One region of the Actinoalloteichus fjordicus genome, then DNA from elsewhere that is predicted to be linked to it. Evidence: predicted binding sites of a transcription regulator. Region 1 holds the regulator's gene; the other holds the start of a gene.

The links. The regulator LexA, encoded in region 1, represses DNA repair genes until DNA is damaged. The targets are predictions, from matches to a motif close to CGAACACGTGTTCG.
Region 2: UA74_RS02400 (BldC family transcriptional regulator) is a predicted target of LexA. The motif match lies at 6,634-6,647, and genes of this name have one in related genera.

The regions. Positions count from the first base shown of each region.
Region 1 covers NZ_CP016076.1:1,919,616-1,927,690, reverse strand. The annotation lists gene UA74_RS08740 (LysM peptidoglycan-binding domain-containing protein) at 1-227, opposite strand, end outside; gene lexA (transcriptional repressor LexA) at 646-1,371, shown strand; gene UA74_RS08730 (hypothetical protein) at 1,854-2,834, opposite strand; gene hflX (GTPase HflX) at 2,953-4,374, opposite strand; gene UA74_RS08720 (MFS transporter) at 4,651-5,979, shown strand; gene dapF (diaminopimelate epimerase) at 6,168-7,043, opposite strand; gene miaA (tRNA (adenosine(37)-N6)-dimethylallyltransferase MiaA) at 7,189-8,075, opposite strand, start outside.
Region 2 covers NZ_CP016076.1:526,559-534,633, forward strand. The annotation lists gene UA74_RS02370 (serine/threonine protein kinase) at 1-204, opposite strand, end outside; gene UA74_RS02375 (cytochrome c biogenesis CcdA family protein) at 675-1,535, shown strand; gene resB (cytochrome c biogenesis protein ResB) at 1,532-3,370, shown strand; gene ccsB (c-type cytochrome biogenesis protein CcsB) at 3,370-4,344, shown strand; gene UA74_RS02390 (MinD/ParA family ATP-binding protein) at 4,449-5,840, shown strand; gene UA74_RS02395 (hypothetical protein) at 5,900-6,121, opposite strand; gene UA74_RS02400 (BldC family transcriptional regulator) at 6,280-6,513, opposite strand; gene UA74_RS02405 (Lrp/AsnC family transcriptional regulator) at 6,782-7,264, shown strand; gene UA74_RS02410 (DUF4229 domain-containing protein) at 7,275-7,625, shown strand.

The sequences.
Region 1 (8,075 bases):
GCCCGCCTCGCTATCGACCAGACCGTCTCGCCCGCGCCCACCGTGGTGATCGTCGTCGCTTCCGGAACCGGGCCCGCGGAGGAGGGACGCGCGGCCGCCCAGGCCATGCCGAGCAGCAGCGCGACGAGCACCAGGACCAGCCCCGCCAGGCCGAGCGGACCGATCGGCCGGACCGGCCGCGTGGACGCGCCGAGGCGGGCCGCGGGAGCCGACCGAGCACGATGCATGCCGGAACCGCCCGCCGAACAGGACGATCCGAGGCGCAGCAGACGCCCATGGCGAGCAGACGCCCGCGCCGCACCCGCACGCCCGACGCGACGGACGGGCACCCGAGGCGGCGCGGGCGCACACTGATCGCCGTGATCGCGTCGCGTGCGCTCGTCGGAGGTAATGGTCACGAGTCCTCCCGCGAAGGTCTTTCATGAATCGAACAGATGTTCGATAGAACCCCTGTGCGATTTTCTACCACTGCATTCGCGGGAAGGCCAGCCCAAGGGGCGAATTCCTTCGAACAGGTGTTTGATCTTGCGTAGGTCACGAGTTACCGTTGTGGTCTCTTCACGAGCACAAAGCGTGAGAATGACTGATGGGGCACCCGAGAGGGTGGCGGGAGCAAGGCCTGCACGACAGGCCGGGAGGCACGAGATGGCACGCAAGACGACGGCGCAGGACACCGGCGGCGCGCGCGATGGCGCAGCGGTGCGTGCACTACCCGAGCAGTCCGAGGCCGCCTCGGTCGAGGCACTGACGCCCCGGCAGCATCGGGTGCTGGAGGTGATCCGGGAGTGGCTCGACCGCAACGGCTATCCGCCGAGCGTGCGCGAGATCGGCGAGGCGGTCGGCCTGACGTCGACGTCGTCGGTCGCTCACCAGCTCAGGACGTTGGAGCGCAAGGGGTACCTGCGCCGCGACCCGAACCGTCCTCGGGCCGTCGGCGTGCTCCCCATCGACCGCGTCCCGCAGGCACCAGCCGCTGCGGACCCCGACCAGGACGGCGCGCCCGTGTACGTGCCCATGCTGGGTCGGATCGCCGCAGGCGGGCCAATCCTCGCCGAACAGGCCGTGGAGGACGTCTTCCCGCTGCCGCGCGAGATCGTCGGCGAAGGCTCGCTCTTCCTGCTGAAGGTCGCGGGTGACTCGATGATCGACGCGGCGATCACCGACGGCGACTGGGTCGTCGTCCGCCAACAGCCCACGGCCGAGAACGGCGACGTGGTCGCCGCGATGATCGACGGCGAGGCCACGGTGAAGACGTTCAAACGACGCGACGACCACGTGTGGCTCATGCCGCACAACCCGGCCTACGAGCCGATTCTGGGCGACGAGTCGACGATCCTCGGCAAGGTCGTCGCCGTGCTCCGCAGGCTCTGATCGGCACGGGGGCAGCCGCTTCGGCCGGGGGTACCCGACGGACGCTCTCCGGGCACGTCGCGAGTTCGACACGTCGCGAGTTCGACACGGTGGCGGGGAGCAGGAGCACCCCGCCTGAGGGTCTTCGGCGGCCACGCCAGGACACCGAGCCGGTGTTCGCGGCGCGCCGACGCCGACGCGTGCTCGGGTGCCCGTTGCTGCGCTGCGGGAGTCAGCAGAGTGCTCCCACCGGTTCACCGCCACGAGGCGAAGCGGCCCGTGCTGCCGGGCGCACCGCACGCCCGGCGGACAACCGTCGGCGTCACATGCTCAGCGAGGCGGGCTCTTCCGCGGCCAGCCAGCAGGTCGGTTTGCGCGACATCCGGCCCGAGCCTGCTCGGACAAGCACCCGCACACGCACCCGGGCAGACCCCGCGACGCCGGCCGACCGCCCCGCTCAAGCGACCCGCCTCTCCGATTCGCCGAATCGACGGCCGCCCTGATCAGCGCCTTGCGCCGCCTCCTCCACGGCGCCACCACAGCAGCACTCCCGCCGCCAGCGTCACTGCGGCCACGCTGATGCCGACCTGCCGCAGGCCGGGCGGGCCCTCTGACGACTGTGTGTCCGCCGGGGCGGCGGACGGCGGCGCGTCCCGTCCGGGTTCGGCGGGTTCGGCGGCCGATTCGGACGAGAGACCGGCCTCCCGATCCCGACGTTCCAGCTCCGCCGCGAGCAGCCCCGTGGCATCGGGGACCGCACGGATCGGCTGGTCGGCGCCCTCAGAGCCACTGAGCAGGGTCCCGTCGGGTTCCCACGCCACTGCCTCGCCCTGTGGCTCGTCCGGCAGCGGGATACGCAGCGGCTCGCCCGCCAAGGCACTCAGGACGTCTCCGTCGGGTGCGGGAAAGAGATAGGCATCGGTATAGGTGCGCAGGGCCACCACGGTCCCGTCTGGATGAACCGAACCGCCGGTGACCAGGAAGGAACCGACGAAACCCGGCACCGGGCCACCCGGTGTGTCGGAGCCGCTCAGCCGAACCGACCCGACCCGTTCCAACGGCACCGGGCCGGGAACGGCCAGCGGCTCGGCAGGACGATAGATCTCGGCGGGCCCGATCAATTCCTTCGTGACGATGTAGGGGACGCCGTCTCGACCGATCAGCAGCGCCTCGGCGTCGCGCGGCCCGTCGGGGTAGGTAAGCCGGTGCAGCGCCGCGACCCCGTCGGGCCGGATCGACACGAGGGCGACCGTCTCCCGCCGATGCCGGTTGTCACCGGTCTCCGCGACCCACAGGGTCCCGTCGGGGGCCATCGCGAGATCACCCACGTCGTAATGATCGACCCCGGTCGGTATCACGCGCTCGACGACGCAGTCCCGATTGACCACGAAGACCTGCACGAGCGGATCGTGATCGTTCACCATGTACCAGCGGTCGCCGTCGGACACCAGGCCCGACAGCATGGTGATCGCCGGGTCGGTCATCACGCACACCGGCTCCGGCGCGGGAACCGAGACGGCTGCCCAGGCCGAGGGCGCCGAGGTCACCATGCCTACGGCGAGCAGCGGCGCAACCCACTGCGCCGCCCTCGCCCCGACTCGGTCAGTACGCGGCAGGCTCCACGATCGAGTCGGACAACTCGGCGGCCAGGCTCGCGCCCACCCTCGCCCGGATCGTGGTGCCCTCATCAGAATGCCGTTCTTCCAAGACCTCGCCCTCCGCGTGCAGTCGCGCGGCGAGCCGACCATCCGTGTAAGGCACGAAGACCTCGACGAGCGCGTCCGGCCGGGGAATCAGCTCGGCGATCCGTTCCTGGAGCGCCTCGACGCCGACACCGGTACGGGCGGAGACGAAGACCGCGTCGGGGAACAGATGCCGCAGCCGGGCGATGGCGACCTCGTCGGCCGCATCCGTCTTGTTCACCACGAGCAGCTCCTGCGGCATCTGCTCGTCGCGATCCTTGGTGATCTCGGTCAGGACGTCGCGCACGGAGGAGACCTGACGCTCCGGCATCGGGTCCGCACCGTCCACGACGTGCACCAGCAGCTGTGCCTCGCCGACCTCCTCCAGCGTGGAGTGGAACGCGTCGACGAGCTGGTGCGGCAGGTGCCGGACGAAGCCCACGGTGTCGGTGTAGGTCAGCGACCGCCCGTCCGGCGTGGTGCCCCGGCGGGTCGTCGGATCGAGCGTCGCGAAGAGAGCGTCGTCGACCAGGACACCCGCCCCGGTGATGGCGTTGAGCAGGCTCGACTTGCCTGCGTTGGTGTACCCGGCGATGGCGATGCTGGGCACCTCGTTGGCGACCCGTCGCCCGCGCTTGGTCTCCCGCACCTTGCTCATGGCGAGGATCTCACGACGCAGCTTCGAGATCCGCTTGTGAATCCGCCTGCGGTCGGTCTCCAACTTGGTCTCACCGGGACCACGGGTGCCGATGCCGCCGTTGCCCATCTGACCACCGGCCTGCCGGGACATCGCGTCACCCCAGCCGCGCAGCCTCGGCAGCAGATAGCGGAGCTGCGCCAGTTCGACCTGCGCCTTGCCCTCCCGGGACCGAGCGTGACTGGCGAAGATGTCGAGGATCAGGGCCGTCCGGTCGATGACCTTGACCTTCAGCTTGTCCTCAAGCTGGCGGAGCTGGCCGGGCGACAGCTCGCCGTCGCAGATGACCGTGTCCGCCCCGTTGGCCGCGACCAGATCGCGCAGCTCGAGGACCTTGCCGGAGCCGATGTAGGTCGCGGGGTCGGGACGCTGTCTGCGCTGAACCACGCCATCCAGCACCTCCGAGCCCGCCGTCTCGGCAAGCCTGGCCAACTCGGCGAGGGAGGCCTCCGCATAGGCGCTGTCGCCGTCGGTCCAGACACCGACCAGCACCACGCGCTCCAGCCGAAGCCGCCGGTACTCGACCTCGCTGACATCCGCCAGCTCAGTCGACAGCCCGACTACCCGGCGTAGCGCCGCGCGTTCGGAACGCTCCAGATCGCCGCCGGAGAGGAATTCTTCACGGGCCTCGTCGGGCCTCTGCATCGATGTCGTCATACGCCTCCATCATCTCACGCACCGCAAGCCGGTTTCGCGGGCTTGCTCCGCAGTGTCACCCCACTCAAGCGACACGCGGAGCGCATCCATTCCCGGATCGTCGAGGACCACCCGGTGAGACCACGCCGAGGCCTGGGACGAACAGTCGAACTGATTAGCCCGGCCGATGGATCAAGTCCTTTCGCACTGGGGAAACGACCGCTCAGCCCATCTTCACCAAGAAGCCGTTGACCTGGGGTTATGGTTCCGTAACTGTGCGGTCTCGTGACCGGGAATCGTCTGCCGCGCGGCCAAGGACAACGGCGTGACTTCGGAGTGCTCTGGCTCAGTGACGTCGCCAGCCAGTTCGGCACCGCAGTCCACTTCGTCGCCATTCCGCTGATCGCCGCGACCGTCCTGGACGCGGGACCGGTGGAGATGGGCCTGCTCACGGCGGCGGGCACGGCGGCCAACCTGGTGATAGGCCTGCCCGCAGGCGCGTGGGCCGACCGGATGCGCAGACTGCCCGTGATGCGCTGGGCGGAGGCGGGCCAGGCTCTGCTGCTGCTGTCGGTGCCGATCGCCTGGTGGGCAGGAGCACTGACCTATCCCCACCTGTTCGTCGTCTCGCTGCTGTGCGGGGCGATGTTCACCCTCTTCGAAGTCGCGAGCCAGTCCTACCTGCCGACCATCGTCGACCGGGTCGACCTGCCCGAGGCCAATCGCAGACTGCACACCAGCAGACAGGTGATGCACTTCTCCGGCAGGCCGCTGGGCGGTGCACTCGCTCAACTCCTCGGCGCGACCAACGCCCTCGTCGCCAGCGTGTTCGGCTTCGTGACCTCGCTGCTACTGCTCGGCAGGATGAGTCGTGAGCGCCCGGCCGTGGCTCTACAGCCGCGCGGCAGGCTCACCGACGAGATCGCCGAGGGCCTGCGTTTCCTCTTCGCGCACTGGCTGTTGCGGCCGACGACGTTGTTCAGCATGACCTACAACTTCTTCCTCAACGTCTACGTCGCCGTCAACGTGCTCTTCCTGGTACGCGACCTGAATCTCGCGGAGGGGACCGTCGGCGTGCTGCTCTCGGTCACCGGTGCGGGAGGGATCCTCGGCGGACTCACCACGCGGTTCTGGTCGAACTCCTTCGGCACCGTCCGGGCGTTGATCGTGGTGACCGTCCTGACCACGCCGTTCCGGCTGCTCGTTCCCTTCGCCGATCGGGGCTGGGCTCTCACGCTGTTCGTCGTCGGGGTCTTCGTCGGCGGATACGGGACCGTCGTGTTCGCGGTCCTCCAGGTCAGCCTGCGCCAGTCGGTGTGCCCGGATCGGCTGTTGGGCCGGGTCAACGCCTCGACCAGGTTCCTCACCTGGGGCGCGATCCCCCTGGGTGCGCTGGTCGGTGGCGCACTCGGTGCACTCGTCGGGATTCGAGCGACGATCATGATCGCGGCCGTGGGCATGTCCCTCGCCTGCTGCTGGCTGTTCGCCGCACCGCTGAGGCATCTCCGGGAGGCCCCGGAGGAACTCCTCGCCGCCGAGGCGGGGCTGGCGAAGATCGTCCGAGACGGACCGGACCACGACCGGCATGACGAGCCAGACACCTCGTCCCGCTGATCGTCTCCGAGGATCGGAGCACGGACTCGACCGACGAGCGGGCTGGTCCGTCGTGGTGGCGAACGACGCGGTCGACCTATCCCGCCCCGCCGCACACGGTCCGGACATCCGGCCAAGCCGGGACTCGGACGCGACGCGGGCAGGCGAACGACGGACGACGCGGCCCGACGTCCGCCCGATCGCCCGCGTCAGTGCAGGTTGGCCTGCTGCCACCACAGCGCGTCCAGCCGGCCCTCCGCCACGAGGACCGCAGGGCCGGTGAGCTGCGAGTCGTCGCCGCCGATGGTCACCGTGAGTCTGCCTCCGGGCGTGTCGACGAGCATCCGTCCGATCGTCCGCCCGGTGGCACGAAGGACGGCCGCGACCGCGGCCACGGTGCCGGTGCCGCAGGAACGGGTCTCCCCCACCCCCCGCTCATGGACACGCATCTCGGCCAGGTTCTCCTCGACCGGCACGATGAACTCGACGTTCACCCCGTCCGGAAAGACCGTCGGGTCGTACGCGGGCGGCACCGTGAGATCCAGATCCGCGAGCAGGGTGGCGCGAGACTCCGCCTGATCGTCCTCAGCCGAGCCCAGCACACAGGCCAGGTGCGGATTGCCCACGTCGACCGCGACGCCGTCGAAGGCCCGGCCCCCGACGGCTGCCGTACTCGGCGCACCGACCCGCACGGCGCCCATGTCCACGGTCACGATGCCGTCGACGTCGACGCGGACCGGCTTCGGGCCGGACCGGGTTCCGATCGCGAACTCACCTGGCGAGACGAGACCGGACTCGACCAGGTAGTGGGCGAACACGCGGACTCCGTTGCCGCACATCTCCACTGCGGGCCCGTCGGCATTGCGGTAGTCCATGAACCACAGGTCGGGGTCGAGGCCGGCTGCGGGCTCGCCCAACGCGCCTGCCCGCACCACGCGCAGGACACCGTCGGCGCCGAGACCTCGCCTGCGGTCGCAGAGGGCTCGAACCCGCTGTTCGGTCAGGTCGAGATCGCCATCGGCGTCGGGCAGCACGATGAAGTCGTTCTGCGTCCCGTGTCCCTTGATGAAGCGCACGTCGGTCACTCGAACAGCCTAGAACCTGCCGGTGTGTCCCTCCCGTCGTGACCTGTTGCCCGAAGGCGGCGAGTCGTGCCCGCAGACCGGTGCGGGCGCCGAACGACCTGCCCGCGCCCTCAGCGCGGTGGCGAGAGGCCGCCGCATCGACGGCTCAGCGACCGCCCGATCGCAGGCCGCTGTGCCGCAGAGCCTCCTCGAGGAGTCCCGGCGCGCCTGCGTCGAACCACCGGATGCGCTTGTCTCGGCGGAACCAGGACCGCTGTCTACGGACGAACCGTCGAGTGGCCCTGGCCGTGTCGGCGGCCGCAGCGGCGAAGTCGTCCTCGGAACCGCCCGCGTCCAGGGCGGCCACGACCTGCTGATAACCGAGCGCCCGCGAGGCGGTGCGGCCGTCCCGCAGGCCCAGTTCGAGCAGCGAACGGACCTCGGCGGGCAGGCCTGCCGCGAACATCCGAGCGACCCTGATCTCGACTCGCTCGTCCAACACTGCGGGGTCGCGGTCCAGGCCGATGAGCACCGCGTCGTAGCGCGGCGGCCCCGTCTTGGGCATCGTCGCGGAGAAGGGACGTCCGGTCAGTTCGACGACCTCCAACGCCCGGACGAGCCTGCGTCCGTTGCTCGGCAGGATCGCTGCGGCGGCCGTGGGGTCCAGAGCCGCCAGCCGGTCGTGCAGGGCCGAGGCACCGAGTTCCGCCAGCTCGGCCTCCAGACTCGCCCGGATCGCCGGATCGGTGCCGGGGAACTCGAGTTCGTCGAGCACCGCCTGCACGTACAGGCCGGACCCGCCCACCAGGATCGGCGGTGTCGCGGCGTCGAGCAGCCGTTGGACGACACTTCGCGCGTGTCGCTGGTAGGCCGCCACCGACGCCGTCTCGGTGACGTCGAGGACGTCGAGCTGGTGATGGGGCACGCCACGACGCTCGGCTGTCGTGATCTTGGCCGTCCCGATGTCCATGCCCCGGTAGAGCTGCATCGCGTCGGCGTTGATCACCTCGCCGCCGGTCTCCTCGGCCAGCCGCACGCCGAGGTCCGACTTCC
Region 2 (8,075 bases), 1.4 Mb from region 1:
GGCGGCTGCCGCGTCGATCTCACGCGCAAAGCGCATTCGAAACTGCTCGTCCTCGGAGTGCTCCTCGCGAATGACCTTGATCGCCACCGGCCTGCCGCCCGGAGAACGACCGAGATACACCCGACCCATTCCGCCTGCGCCGAGCAGTCCGAGTACCCGATAACGGCCGATCTGTCGCGGGTCGGTCGCAGAAAGTGGTTCCATTGAACTGTTCCCCACTCCGACTCGACGATTATCACGGCAGGTTCACTCTTGTCGGTCAGGCTACCAGCGTGTCCCTCGTGCCTCGGCGCTTCGGCCCTCGGCACGGACTCCGAGGGCGTGACAGCGGCCACCGGCCCGGTCGGCAGGCGCCGCGCACTCGACGACGTCTGATTCGGCATCGTCGCAGGCCCTTAATGCGCCCGACGCGAGGTTCGGGGCGATCGGCAGGCGAGTCGTCGGCGAGCCTCTGACGGCCCGGGCGCTGCGCGGGCGAGGCCGGGCTGCTCGCGGCGAGCCCTCGGCTCTTGTCCACCCCGTGCGATCCAAGGCGAGGGCAGACACGAGCGGCGGCCTGCGTCGTCCATCGGCCGCGACCGGTCGCGACCCGACACCCGACACGGGGGTAACCGGCGTCTCGTCGAGGAGGAGCCGACGGAAGGGCCACTGAGTAGGGTGCCTACCCTCGATGCGTGGACCCCTCCGAGTTCGTCATCTCCGGGCCGCTGTTGCTGGCCACGGGAGTCGCCGTGCTTGCAGGTCTCGTGAGTTTCGCCTCGCCGTGCGTGATTCCGCTGGTTCCCGGCTACCTGGCCTATCTCGCGGGGCTCGTCGGCGCCGAGGCGCCGCAGACCCGGCCGGTCCCCGCAGGCGGGATCGCCGCGCGCGACGAACAGGCGGCGGAATCGACCTCCTCGGGCGCCGCCGTGCCCGATTCGGTCGCGGCCGCCGAGCACAGATCCGGCAGGCTTCGGGTCGCGGGCGCGGCCGGCCTGTTCGTCCTCGGATTCACCGCCGTCTTCCTGGCGAGCACGGTGTTCCTGCTCGGCCTCACCGACCTGATCTTCGCCAACCAGCCGCTGCTCCAACGGATCGGCGGGGTCGTCACGATCGCCATGGGACTGGTGTTCCTCGGCTTCGTCCCCGCCCTGCAACGCGACGTGCGGGTGCATCGTCGGTTCGGGACCGGCGTCTGGGGGGCTCCCCTGCTCGGCGGCGTCTTCGGACTCGGCTGGACGCCGTGTCTCAGCCCGACCCTGGGCGGGGTCATCGCGGTCGCCGCGACCACCGACGCCGACGGCGGAATGATGACCAGGGGGATCGTCCTGGTGATCGCCTACTGCCTCGGTCTCGGCCTGCCCTTCGTCCTGCTCGCCCTGGGCGCGGGCTGGGCGGTGCGTACCGGCGACTGGTTGCGGCGCAACAGCAGACGGATTCAGATCGGGGGCGGCGTGCTGCTCCTGATCGTCGGGATCATGCTGGTCACCGGGTTGTGGGGCGTGTTGATCAGCCTGATCCAGGGACCCATCGGAAGTTTCGAGCTGCCGCTGTGACCGTGAAGACTCGCAGGAAACCTCCTGCGCTCCTGGCCTTCCTCCGGAACACCTGGCGCGGCCTCACCACGATGCGGACCGCACTGACCCTGCTGTTCCTGCTGGCCTTGGCTGCCGTGCCGGGTGCGCTGCTGCCCCAGGAGTCGACCAACATCAGCCTGGTCGACGACTTCTACGAGGACTACCCGACCATCGCGCCGATCCTGGCCCGGCTCGGGATGTTCGACGTGTTCGCCAGCGTCTGGTTCGCCGCGATCTACGTGCTGCTGTTCATCTCGCTGATCGGCTGTCTGCTGCCGAGGACCTTCGACCACGCCAAGTCGCTGCGGGCCGAGCCGGTGCTGACGCCCCGTCGCCTCGGCAGGCTGCCCCACCACCGGATCGCCGCCGTGACCGACGACGTCGAGACGGTGCGCGCCCGAGTCGACGAGCGACTCAAGGGCTGGCGGACGGTGCATCGCACCGAGGCCGACGGCGTGCACACCGTCAGCGCGGAACGCGGCTACCTTCGCGAGCTGGGCAACCTGGTGTTCCACTTTGCCCTGGTCGGGCTGCTGGTCTCGATGGCGGCGGGGCGACTGCTCGGGTACGAGGGCCAGGTCATCGTGCGGGCCGACGGCGGCGAGTTCTGCAACTCCGGCATCTACAACTACGACTCGTTCCGGCCCGGCATCACCGTCGACGGCACCCAGCTCAACCCGTTCTGCATCCAGGTACACGACTTCACGGCCGAGTACACCCACGCGGGGACGGCGACGTATTACGAGTCGAACGTGTCCTACCAGGAGGGCGCGGATCTGGAGACCGGTACGTGGCGGGACCACCTCCTGCGGGTCAACCATCCGCTGCGGATGGCGGACGACCGCGTCTACCTGCTGGGCAACGGCTACGCACCGGAGTTCACCGTGACCTTCCCCGACGGGGAGGAGCGGCTCGGCGACGTGCAGTGGCGACCGGTCGAACTGACCACGATGCTCTCCGAGGGCGCGACGAAGTTCGACCCGCCGAACACCGTCGACGAGGACGAACGTCGGGAGAACCAGCTCGCGATCACCGGGCTGCTCGCCCCGACCCCGATGTTCACCGAGGAGGGCCTGCTCACTTCCGGCTTCCCCCAGCTGAACGAGCCGATGGTCGCGGTCGATGTGATGCGCGGCGACCTGGGGAACAACTCCGGCCGAGGCCAGTCGATCTTCGAGATCGATCAGGACATGGTCGATGAGGGCGAGCTGGTGCGGGTGGCCAGGGAGAACCTGGCCGTCGGCGAGGAGATCGAGCTGGCGGACGGCACCACGGTGCGCTTCGACGGCGTGGAACGGTGGGCCTCGCTCCAGGTCTCCTACGACCCCGCCCAGTTCTGGGTGCTGATCTCCAGTCTCTTCATCCTCGGCGGCCTCGGGCTCTCCCTCATCGTGAAGCGGCGACGGCTGTGGGTGCGGATCACCCCGCAGAATCCGGGCGACGGAGCCGGTCGTACCGTGGTCGAGTTCGGTGGGCTCGCCCGCACCGACCAGGCCGGATACGGCGAGGAGTTCGGCAGGGTGACCACGGAGCTGCTTGCCAGGCTCCGTGCATCAGATTCTGTGGAGCTGCTTGCCAGGCTCCGTGAATCAGGCTCTGTGGAGCAGCCTGCGTCGCTCCGTGAGTCAGATGCAGTGGAGCAGCCTGGGCCGGTCCGTGAATCAGACGCCGTGCCGCCGTCTGCCGCGCGCGACGAACCAGATCCCACCGAGACCCCGGACCAGGCCGGCGACGCGGCCTCGGCCGATGCGACAGGGGCGGTCCAGAAGCCGCCCGCGAGTGAGCCGGATTCGGCTCTGGGGAAGGACGCCTGATGCCGGTCGACGAGACCCTGTCCGTCTACAGCGACCTGTGCCTCGCCAGCGCGCTCGTCATCTACGTGCTGGCGTTGCTGCTACAGGCCGCGGAGTACGGCTTCACCCGCAAACCCAAGACGGCCAAGACGTCGGCGCTGGTGGGGGCGGGCGGCACGACCTCGACCACCGACGCCGACGCGACCACCGCCGGCTCCGACACACCCCCGTCCCGACGTCCCCTCGCGGAGCGTCTCGGCCGGATGGGCGTCTCGCTGACCGTGCTCGGCGCGGTCGTGCAACTCGCCTCGCTGGTGCTGCGCGGCTTCGCCACCGGCCGCGTGCCGTGGGGCAACATGTACGAGTACATCTCGGCGTTGTCGCTGGCCGCCGTCGTGGCCTGGCTGTTCGTGCTGCGCAGGCATCCGATCCGGGTGCTGGGCGTGTTCGTGCTGCTCCCGGTCTTCATCCTCTACTTCGTCGCAGGAACGGTGCTCTACGCGGAGGCCGCACCACTGGTGGCCTCGCTTCGCTCGATCTGGATCGTCATCCACGTGTCGGCGGCGATCGTCGGCAGCGGGATCTTCCTGGTCTCGGGAACCGCGAGCGTCGCTTATCTGATCAAGGCCGCGCATCTGGCAAAGCCGAAGCGGTTCGCCTTCGTCGGCGAGAAGCTGCCCGACATCGCCGTCCTGGACCGAGTCGCCTATCGCAGTGCGGTGTTCGCGTTCCCGATCCTCACCTTCGGGATCATCTGCGGGGCGATCTGGGCCGAGGCGGCCTGGGGCCGGTTCTGGGGCTGGGACCCCAAGGAGACGGTGGCCTTCATCTGCTGGGTCGTCTACGCCGGATACCTGCACGCGCGGGCGACCTCCGGCTGGCGCGGCACCCGAGCGGCCTGGGTGAACGTCATCGCCTTCGCGCTGAATCTGTTCAATCTGTTCTTCATCAACCTGGTGGTCGCGGGTCTGCACTCCTACGCAGGAGTAGGTTGAGATCTACTCTTGACAACCCCTGTGTCGACGGCCCTGCTTCGGTGGGGCTACCGTCGTCGCGGATCGAAGAACGCCCGATGTGCTGGGTATGGAGGGACCGAACGGTGACCGGACGGCAAGACGAGCCCGAGTCGCCCACGGAGTCGATGTGGCAGCCGCCCGTCAGGGGGCAGCAGCGGGCCGAGGGGCACGGCTACTACGGGGAGCAGGCACCCGCAGCATCACCACCGGCGGATTCGGGCGGTTCCGGCCCTTATCCGGTGGAGGGGGCCAGTTCCGGACCGTATTACGTGGACCAGGCTTCCGGCCCCTATCCGGTGGAGGGAGCCTCCGGCCCGCATCCGGTGGAGCCGGTCTCGGGACCCTATGCCGTCGACCCGGCGTCCGGCCCGTATCAGGTCGATCCGGCGGTCGCGGGCGGCTATTACGCTGATCCCAGCGTCTCGGGACCACACCAGCAGCCCCCGGCCTATGGGATGCCCGGCACCGGCCATGCACCGCAGTACGGGGCTTACCAGCAGCAGGGGCAGCCGGGCAGGCAGCAGAACCAGGCCTCCTCCCCGCAGGACCTGTCCTCGGCGCGACTGCTCCGCCAGGGCAAGCGCCCGCCGCAGGGCGGCTGGCGCCGGATGCTCTACAAGGCGAGCGGCCACACCCTCAACCTCGGGGAGAGCCCGGCGGAGCGTCAGCGACGTGAGCTGATCGCCAGGATCAACCAGCCGTTGCAGGGCTGCTACAAGATCGCGATGCTGAGCCTCAAGGGCGGTGTGGGCAAGACCACCACCACGGCCACGCTCGGCTCGACCTTCGCCTCGCTGCGTGGTGACCGGGTGATCGCGGTGGACGCGAACCCGGACCGGGGCACGCTCAGCCAGAAGATCCCGCTGGAGACCACGGCCACCGTCCGCCATCTGCTCCGGGACGCCGCCCGCATCCGCAAGTACAGCGACGTCCGCGCCTACACTTCGCAGGGACCCAGCAGGCTCGAGGTGCTGGCCAGCGAGCAGGACCCGGCCGTCTCCGAGGCCTTCAGCGAAGAGGACTACCGGCGCTCGGTGACGTTGTTGGAGCACTTCTACAACGTGGTGCTCACCGACTGCGGGACCGGGCTGATGCACTCGGCGATGCGCGGTGTGCTGGACATCGCCGACTCACTGATCATCGTGTCGTCGGGCTCCATAGACGGGGCACGCAGTGCCTCGGCGACCTTGGACTGGCTGGACGCGCACGGCTACCGGAACCTGGTCTCCCGCTCGGTCGCGGTGATCAATTCGGTGCGGCCGGGCTCCGGCAAGGTCGATCTGGACAAGCTCACCCAGCACTTCGCTGCGCGGTGCCGCGCGGTCTGCCGGGTTCCGTTCGACGCGCACCTCGAAGAAGGTGCGGAGATCGAGCTGGACCGCCTCGCCCCGGACACCCGTCTCGGCCTGTTGGAACTCGCCGCCACGGTGGCCGACGACTTCCCGCAGGCGATCAGCCGGTCTCGAACCAGCTGACCGGCTGCGGGGCCATCCCGGCGAGCCTCGGCGGATCTCCCCAGCTCGAACCCGCCCGCTCAGGCGGGCGGGTTGCCCTCATCCTGATCGGATCCGCGCTGTTTGCGCATCCGGTCCTCCCACTGCTGCTGATCGAGCCTGCGGAGGAAATCCGGATCGTCGTCGGGCGCCACGGGGCCCGACTGCCGGGGTCGTGACACGCCGACCCGTTCCGATGCGAACGCACGCCACAGCAGTACGGCGACACTGAGCACGCCGATCGCTGCGAGCAGATACAGCACAGGCGCCACCTCCTTCTCCTCCTGCGAGGTTAACCCGTCTCACCACGATCGCCGCCGGCCCCCACCGGGAGCGGGGAGTGAAAGGAGAAGGAGGGCGCGTGTCCGCCGCTGATGTCGACCATGGTCTCCGACGGCGGAGGTGTCGCCCGGCGCGGAGATCAGTTCATCGCCACCGGTGAGCTGGCCTCCCTGGTCAGATTGGCCAGCAGCGCCTTGACCTCCGACTCGCGGAACCGGCGGTGCCCGCCCGGCGTGCGAATCGATCCGATCCGACCCGCGGTGGCCCATCGCGTCACCGTCTTGGGATCAACGCGGAACATCGTCGCGACCTCTCCGGGGGTGAGCAACCGCTCGGCGGAGTACTGCTCGGTGTGTTGAACGGACCCAGTCACAGGTGACCTCCCTGGAGTGCAGCGCTCACCCTGTTCGTCGGGTCGCCTGGTGCCCGGCGGTGAGCGCTTGATGAATCCGGCGTTACCGACACAATCCTGACAGCTCGCCCCCCAGGTACTCGAACGCTTGTGCGTAGGTAAAGGCCAGGTAAGGGACGAAACACTCGGTTCGGACGGAAGGGGACGAGAGTCCGCCCGTCGTCCAGGGTGTCTCGGCGTGCCGGGGCCCGTCCGCCTGCGTCGGCGAGCACGAGGAGAATCCCAGAGCATGGACAGTGTGGACCGGCGGATCATTGCGGCGCTGCGGGCCAACGGGCGGGCTACCTACGCCGATCTGGGCAGGCAGGTGGGGCTGTCCGCCTCGGCCGTTCATGAACGGGTCGGCAAGCTGGAGTCCTCCGGGGTCATCACCGGCTACCACGCCGTCGTCGATCCCAGGACGGTCGGGCTCGGCGTGACGGCGTTGGTCGGCATCCAGCCCAGCGACGCAGGCGATGACGAACGGATCGCCGAGGCGCTGGGCACGCTCGCGGAGGTGGAGTCCTGCTACGCGGTCGCGGGGGACGAGGCCTTCGTCGTCAAGGTGCGGGTCGCCACCATGGACGACCTGGAGCGAGCCCTCGGCAGACTCCGCCGTATCGAGGGGGTGGCGCGTACTCGGACCACCGTCGTGCTCTCGACGCGCTTCGAGGGGCGCCCCAACGATCCCGACGAGCAGTGGGCCGCCGCTGGGCGCCGGACCGATCCGTAGGCTCGGCGGGGTGAGCTCGAACGACACTGCGTCCGCCACGGCCGTCGACGACGCGGGGAAGGAGACGACGATGACCGAGGACACCGCGACGCGGAGCACGCTCGGCACCGACCTGTTGCTGTACACGGTCGCCCGACTGCTGGCGGTGGCCGTTCCCGCTGCCGTTCTCGTGCTGCTGAACAGCCCGGTGCTCGTGGCGCTGGCGGTCGGGCTCGTGCTCGGTCTCGGGCTGTCGCTGGTGCTGTTCCGACCGCTGCGCGCTCGGATCTCGGTGGGGCTGGCTGATCGCGCCGCCCGGCGGGCCGCCGCCCGCAGGAAGCTGGAGGCTCAGTTGCGCGGCGAGGACGAACGGACCGCCTGAGTCCGCTGCTCGCCTCGACGGCCGGTCGCGGGTCGCGGTCGGCAGCGCCGACGGCGCCGCCGAAGAGGAATCGACCTCGTTCGACGCCGACCCCATCGCGGCGGTGATTCGGTACCACCGGACGCCCCCGACTGCCGCGAGTCGATGGGCGGCCGAGACCCGGTGACCGCCGTCGACCTGTCCGGGGCACCTCGGCACCTCGAGGGGTGCCGGTCGGCTCTGAAGAACCACTGCCACCTGCCGGTCTCGGACCTCGGGCACCCGCTGCGCCCGCCCGACTGTGCCGTTTTCTTTACCTTCCGATGGTGCCGTCGCACGCTGCCCGAGTCCGGCGGTGCGGGCCTCTCCCCATCCCGTGCACTGCGGGTCGAACGACCGACACCGCGATTCGTCGGTATCTGGTTTCACCCATTGGAACCAGTGTTGGAATCGTCGCGTCTAACCTCCGCG